DNA from 3 places in the Arthrobacter sp. Hor0625 genome. Region 3 is predicted to be linked to each of the others. Evidence: riboswitches for the same ligand, from Rfam matches in the RefSeq annotation. Region 3 holds a riboswitch; each other region holds the start of a gene.
What was found. Region 3 has a riboswitch for cyclic di-AMP ahead of ACTWLI_RS12990 (hypothetical protein). Riboswitches for the same ligand answer to the same signal wherever they lie in the genome.
Positions count from the first base shown of each region.

Region 1: linked by a shared signal. The riboswitch ahead of ACTWLI_RS03730 (hypothetical protein) and the one ahead of ACTWLI_RS12990 (hypothetical protein) in region 3 are both predicted to bind cyclic di-AMP.
Region 2: linked by a shared signal. The riboswitch ahead of ACTWLI_RS02905 (NlpC/P60 family protein) and the one ahead of ACTWLI_RS12990 (hypothetical protein) in region 3 are both predicted to bind cyclic di-AMP.

Region 1 covers NZ_CP199586.1:844,938-847,191, reverse strand. Annotated here, with positions in the region: gene ACTWLI_RS03735 (VOC family protein) at 1-72, shown strand, start outside; gene ACTWLI_RS03730 (hypothetical protein) at 188-934, opposite strand; cyclic di-AMP (ydaO/yuaA leader) riboswitch at 933-1,103, opposite strand; gene ACTWLI_RS03725 (HAMP domain-containing sensor histidine kinase) at 1,267-2,254, opposite strand, start outside.
Region 2 covers NZ_CP199586.1:663,948-666,201, reverse strand. Annotated here, with positions in the region: gene ACTWLI_RS02910 (M23 family metallopeptidase) at 1-394, shown strand, start outside; cyclic di-AMP (ydaO/yuaA leader) riboswitch at 522-699, shown strand; gene ACTWLI_RS02905 (NlpC/P60 family protein) at 962-1,729, shown strand; gene ACTWLI_RS02900 (HNH endonuclease) at 1,963-2,254, shown strand, end outside.
Region 3 covers NZ_CP199586.1:2,817,939-2,820,192, forward strand. Annotated here, with positions in the region: gene ACTWLI_RS12980 (DNA alkylation repair protein) at 1-441, shown strand, start outside; gene ACTWLI_RS12985 (hypothetical protein) at 466-720, opposite strand; cyclic di-AMP (ydaO/yuaA leader) riboswitch at 913-1,105, shown strand; gene ACTWLI_RS12990 (hypothetical protein) at 1,110-1,874, shown strand; gene ACTWLI_RS12995 (dihydrofolate reductase family protein) at 2,015-2,254, opposite strand, start outside.

The sequences.
Region 1 (2,254 bases), 1.5 Mb from region 3:
TTCATCTACTTCGCCGATCCGGACGGCAACAAATGGGCAGTGCAGTACATCCCCGGCCGTCCCAACGGGTAGCCGGCCGGATCCGCCCCGCCGCTGGCCGCGCGGGGCGCAAGGCAGAAAGAGGCCCCGGATCCGGCGGATCCGGGGCCTCGTTCTGCGGGCACCCTACGGGAAGGGCCCGTGGTGCTTAGTACCAGTTGTTCGCGTAGTGGAAGTTCAGGGCGTTACACGGCGAGCCGTAGCGGTCCTCGACGTACTGCAGACCCCAGTTGATCTGGGTCCGGTAGTTGGTCCGGTAGTCCGCGCCGGCGCTGGCCATTTTCTCCGCCGGCAGGGACTGCACCACGCCGTACGCGCCGCTGCTGGGGTTGGTCGCGGTGGTCTTCCAGTCCGATTCCTTGGTCCACAGCTTCATCAGGCACTGCATCTCGCTCGGCGCCCAGCCGTGGGCCGGCAACTGGGAGGCCGCGTAGGCCTGCGCCCCGGCCGGGTCGTCGACGGCGATCGGCTTGGCGGGCTTTGCCGCCGCCGGTTTGGGGGCCGCCGGGGCCTTCTTCGGCGCCGCAGCCTTGGCGGTGGGGGAGGCCGGCGCCTTGGCTGCCTTGCTGGCCTTGGCCTCCACGCTCGCCGGGGCGGGGGAGGCAGGGGTGTTGCTGCCGACCCGTTCAAAGTTCAAGGTTTGCAGGGAAGCGGCGGTGTCCCTGGCCGCTTCATCGGCGCGGGCGCTCTGGCCCGAGGCCTGGCCTGCAGCGCCGGCGCCCAGCAGGACGGCGAAAGCTGTGGCGGCTACGGCGGCGCGCTTGCCGGCCGAGCCTGCACGAAGCCGTGACAGGGCAGAAGTGCGTTGGGCCGGGACGGCGCGGTGGCGCGCGTGGTCGGTGTCGGACGTGCGTTTAGCGCCTTCCGGGCGCGCGGGTACCTTGAAATCAGTCATCTATGCCTCTCAACGCCTACGGAGTGAGCTGTCGGGTTCGGATCCGTGACCCGGCCGCACGGAATCTCAACGTGTCGGCTTAACCCCAAGGGTGCATGGCTGCAGAATGCCCGGGAACACTGGGTCCCCCGCCTCTGCCTGGTCCATGAGAATCCGGGAAGCGGCAGAGCTTGGCGTCAACCCGGATGCGCGGTCAGATCGATGACCGCTCCATAAAACCGTACCGAACTCTCCTCCGAAAGTCACATTTAGGTAACGGGCGTGGTGTGGCGTGGTGTGGCGGCTTGCCTTTGGCGCCCAAGAGGATAGCGGGTTGGTGCAAGGCCGGCCGGTCAGGAAGCGGCAGCCGCTGCCGGCAGCCTGACGGCGAACTGGGTCCGGCCCGGCCGGGAGGTCACCTCGACCGTCCCGCCGTGGGCCTGGACGATCGAGTACACGATGGATAGCCCCAGCCCGCTGGTGCCCTCGGACGCCGGTGCGGCGACCGCCGTCGTCCCTGCCGACGGCGCTGCTGACGGTCCGGCGGGCCCGCCTGCGGCCCCGGCCGCCGGATTCGTGCGGGCGGCGTCGGCCCGGGCGAAGCGCGCGAAGACCCGGCCGACGAACTCCGGGGCGATGCCGCCGCCGTTGTCCGTCACGGTGACCACGGCGCTGCCGTCGGCCGCGCGCATCACGCCGGTGACCACGGTCGTTCCCGGCCCGGTGTGCTTGCGGGCGTTGGACAGCAGATTGGCGAGCACCTGGTGCAGCTGGGTGGAGTCGCCGCGCACCAGCACGGGCTCGTCGGGAAGTTCCAACTGCCAGATCCGGTCCGGGGCCATGACCTTCTCGTCGCTCACCGTTTCGACCGCCAGCTGGGTGAGGTCGACGTTGCCGAAGGTGGGCGGCTGCCCCTCGTCCAGCCGCGCCAGCAGCAGCAGATCCTCCACCAGCGCCGTCATCCGCTCCGACTGGCTTTGCACACGGGCCAGGGACTTCTCGCCGTCGGGGGTGAAATGCTCCGTCATCCGCAGCAACTCGGTGTAGCCGCGGATCGCGGTCAGGGGCGTCCGGAGTTCGTGGGAGGCGTCCGCGACGAACTGCCGCACCTTCATCTCGCTTTCCTGCCGGGCTTGCAGGGCATTGGAGACGTTCTCCAGCATCTGGTTCAGGGCGTAGCCGACGCTGCCGACCTCCGTGCCCGGGTGGGCGGCCGACGGCGGGACGCGCACCCCCAGCGCCACCTCGCCGGCGTCCAGCGGCAGCCGTGAGACCTTGGTGGCGACCTCGGAGAGCTGCTCGAGCGGCTGCATGGTCCGGCGGATGAGGGCGGTGCCGACG
Region 2 (2,254 bases), 1.3 Mb from region 3:
CGCCGGCAGCCTGGGAGCCCCGCTTGATTCCATGGTCACCGCCTCGGCCTTCGGTTACCGGGTCAGCCCGATCACCGGCGGGGCCGGCGAGTTCCACCGCGGCCAGGACTACGCCGCCCAGTGCGGCACCGCCGTGCACGCCGCCGCGAGCGGCACCGTTACCTTTTCCGGCTGGCACCCCTACGGGGGCGGCAACCGGGTCGTGATCGACCATGGCAACGGCCTGGAGACCACGTACAACCACTTGTCGTCGTCCAGCGTCCACGTGGGCCAGCAGGTCTCACGCGGCGATGTGGTGGCGATGAGCGGAACCACCGGCGCATCCACCGGCTGCCACCTCCACTTCGAGGTGATGGTCAACGGGGAAGTCGTGGATCCGCTCGGCTGGCTCTAGCTAGCCGAGGGGCAGCTCACATTTTTTTGACACGCCCGTGATCTGAATGTGACATTGAGCCCCAACTGCTGTACCGTTTGAACCACGCCAACTTCTCCGAAGTTGGCGCTCTTGAGTGGATTGCCTAACTCTGCCACCGCTCAAGGTCCGTTCGCATCACATCGTCTGGCAGGGGCGGGGGAACCAATTTTGGTCTTCGCAAGAAGACCTAGGGGTTAAGTCGCAAAGCTTCCCAGGAAGCGGCGCGGCCGGGTGACTCCCATCCGAATCCGACAGCTCACCTCGTAGGCATTGGGAGAGGCTACTTTCGTGTCTTCACGCCACAATGCTGCGCGTTCTCGCGCTGGCGAGGCTCCAGTGAGCCCGCTTACCTCCGTGTCCCGCGTTGCCCTTGCCGGCGCCCGGTCCGGAGTTCTGAACGCAGTTCCCGCTTTTGGCGCGTCTTCGCAGTACACCCTTCGCTAAAGAAACCCGTTTCGGGGCGATCCGGCGTACCCCCAAGATGCCGGAGCGTCCTTTTGTCCCGCCTTGTTGCGCGGACACCAGGATCACGAAAGAGAGAACTAAATGACTACTCGTGCAACTACTGCACGCCACCGCGCAGAGGTCACCAAGACCAACTCGCTGGCTGTCATTGCTAAGGCCGTAGGCGAGAACGCCGGCGGTATGGGTCGCCAGGCTGCGGTTATCGCTGCCGCCTCGGGCCTGGTTCTGACCAGCGGTATCGCAGCCAACGCTGCCGAGACCAACGTTCAGCGTGAATCGGCTTCCGCCTCCGCCACGGAGGTTCAGTCCAACGCTCCGGCCACCATCTCCGCGGCCTCCAGCATCGCCATCTCCTACGAGAAGCCGGCTGTCACCACCGCGCCGGGCCCGGTCGTCGAGGCGCCCAAGCCTGTCGTCGAGGTCCAGGAGAGCAAGGCTGCCGCCACGGACACCGCTGCCGCCGGCACCGGCACCGCCGCGACCGCCTCCCTGGCCACGAAGGCACCCGCAGCCGTCAGCGGCATGGGTGCTTCGATCGCCGCCGCCGCCTACGCGCAGATCGGTGTCTCCCAGGACTGCACCATGCTCGCCACCAACGCACTGGCCGCCGTCGGCGTCAACTACCACGGCTGGCCGGCCGGCTACCTGTCCCTCGGCCGCACCGTGAGCGCCGCCGAAGCGCAGCCGGGCGACCTCGCCTACTACCAGAACGGTGGCATGGGCATGGCCCACATCGCCGTCTACGTCGGTAACGGCATGGCCGTGCACGGCGGCTGGAACGGCGGAACCACCGCGCTGTACAGCGTCAACGTCGGCTCCGGCCCGGTCTTCATCCGCGTCGGCGGCTAAGACCAAACCCGGCCCCGCCGGTAACTGTGTGAAGGACCCCTGCCTTAGCGGCAGGGGTCCTTTGCGTTTCCGGAGCAGCCCGGCAGCCGTCGCCGCGCGCTTCCGACGGAGAAAAAAATTCGGCAATCCCGGCCATCGGTGTTTACTCTTGTGGTGTCGATCCATAGCCCGACCATGCACAGGGCAGCCGGCCCTCGTGCCCCTGGCGGGTGCGGCCGTGAAGAGGTATGCGGATGCGCACTCTCGTTCTGAACGCTGGATATGAGCCGCTGGCGGTAGTCACCTTCCGCCGGGCGCTGGTGCTTGTGCTGACCGGAAAGGCCAGTGTGGTGGCCGAAGGGGATGACCCCGTGGTCGGTCCGCAGGACATCCTCGGACGCCCCTCGGTGATCCTGTTGAACCGGTACATCAGGCCCCGCTACAACACCCTGACGGCCGTCAGCCGCAGGGGCGTGCTCCGCCGCGACAACCACCACTGCGCGTACTGCGGGAAAGCCGCCCACACCATCGACCACGTACAGCCCA
Region 3 (2,254 bases):
CTGACCCGGATCGAGGGTTTCGTCCGCGGCGCCCACCTGCGCGAACTGGCCGACGCGCTCGCCGTCGACGTCGTCGGGCCGCTGGTCGCGGGGCTGCAGGGCCCGCCCCGGGCCCGGGCCGAGGCCGTCCTCGGGCGCTGGCTGCAGGACCCGGACGCCTGGCTCCGGCGCGCCGCCCTGCTCGCTCCGCTGCGCGAGGTGCGGGCCGGCCGCGGCGACTGGGAACGCTTCCGCCGGCAGGCGCACCTTGCGCAGACGGGGACGGCGACGGCGGCCGCGCGCCGTCCTGCTGCGGCGGAACCGGGGCACCGCTCCGCAGAGTCCGGAGCGCCCGCAACGTCAGTGCCGGCGCCCGACGACCCTGTGGCGGAGGCGGTGTCCGCCATCCGCAGCGCATTCAGCCGGCACGGCGGCGCGGAGCCCGGGCGCGGCCGCGCCTGAGCCGGCCGGCGGGCGGCTGAACCGCTACCGGTCCGGCCGGCGCTCCACCACGGCGTAGGCCTTTCCGTCGAGGAACTGCCAGTCGGTGACGACCATGAACCCGAGCGCGTCCACACGGTCATTGAGGACATGGACGTCGAAGCCGCCATCGCGCGGCTCGGCATCCCACGTCAAGACGTGGGTCTCATTGTCCTCTAGGACAAGCAGTTCGGTGTTGACGTCTAGGTCCGGCTGGGCCGGGTCGCTCAACTGGCAGATCGCAACGCACGGGCTGGACATCTCGGGCCTCCGCTCCGGAAATGCTGGGTGCTGCCATCCTAGGCGCAGGAGCGCCGGCGCCCCCAGGGGTTTTCGGCCCAGCCCCCGGCCGGAAAATGCGCAGGACACGGGCCTCGTTATCTGAATGTGACATTACGGCCTGATCACGTTACCGTGGATGAGTGCCTGTTTGTATCCGATACGGGCGCTCCTGAGCCGATTGCCTAACTCTGCCGCGGCCCGGGATCCGAATGCAACCATCTGGCAGAGACGGGGAAACCACTTTTGGCCTGGCGTTATGCCGGCCTTGGGGTGAAGCCGCGCAGTGCTCGTTCTGACGGGCCAGCGGCCGGGTGCCTCCCATCCGAATCCGACAGCTCACCTCGCAGGCATTGGGAGAGGCTACATTCATGTCTTCAAGCACTACTTCTGCGCGCCATCGTACCGACGCCACCGCCGGACGGACCGCAGCGTTTTCGGTCAAACCAGGCACCATCGGCCGCCAGGCCGCCGTACTCTTCGCCGCGTCCGGCCTCGTCCTGACCAGCGGCATGGCGGCCCACGCGGCCACCGCGGCCCCGGCCGAGCGCGACTCCGCCCCGGCTTCCAAGGTCGACGTCGACAGCAAGGTCTCGACGCCCGTCACCGCTGATTCCGCGGTGCAGATCAGCTTCGACCGCCCGGCAGTGGCCACCACGCCGGCACCCGTGATCGAGCAGCCGAAGCCGGTGGCCGCGGCCCCCGCAGCTGCTCCCGCGCCGGCCGTTCCGGCTGCTGCCCCCGTTGCCGCTCCGGCGGCGCCGGCGATCACCGTCCAGGCGAAGGCAACCGCAGCGCCTGCACCGAAGGCCGGCGGCGTGAACGCCGCCATGCTGGCGGCCGCCTACAGCCAGATCGGCATCACCCAGGACTGCACCGCCATGGTGGAGAAAGCCCTCGGCGCTGCCGGTATCCCGGTGGGTGACCTCGGTCCGCAGCAGTTCATGAACTACGGCAAGGTTGTGGGCACCCCGCAGCCCGGCGACATGATCGTCCAGTCCGGCCACGTTGCCATCTACGCCGGCGACGGCCAGGTCATCAGCGGCGGCATGAACGGCTCGAACCAGACGATCAAGCACCCGCTGTCCTGGTTGACCGCCACCGGCGGCGTGACCTTCGTCCGCGCCGGCGCCTAACCACCGCGCTTAAGCACCGCGCAGAGCGGCGGCGCACGCGCCTCTTTCAAAGCCGGTGGCCGGCTGCCCTGGGCAGCCGGCCACCGGCTTTCGCTTGCCTGCGTGCGGGTTCAGCCGCATGGCCGCCGTCGGGGTGCCGCTCAGCTGGTGTAGCGGAGTAAAACCACCCCGTTGCCGAACGCCCTGGTGTCCGCCAGCGCCAGCTCCGTCCTGTCCGCGGCAGTCCTAAACAGCGGCCGGCCGCGCCCCAGCAGGACCGGATGGACGTAAATCCAGTATTCATCGATCAGCCCGAGGCGGCGGAAGCTGTCGGCCAGCTCCGCCCCGCCGAGCGCCAGGTCCCCGCCGGGGCTCCGCTTCAACTCCAGGACATCGCCGGC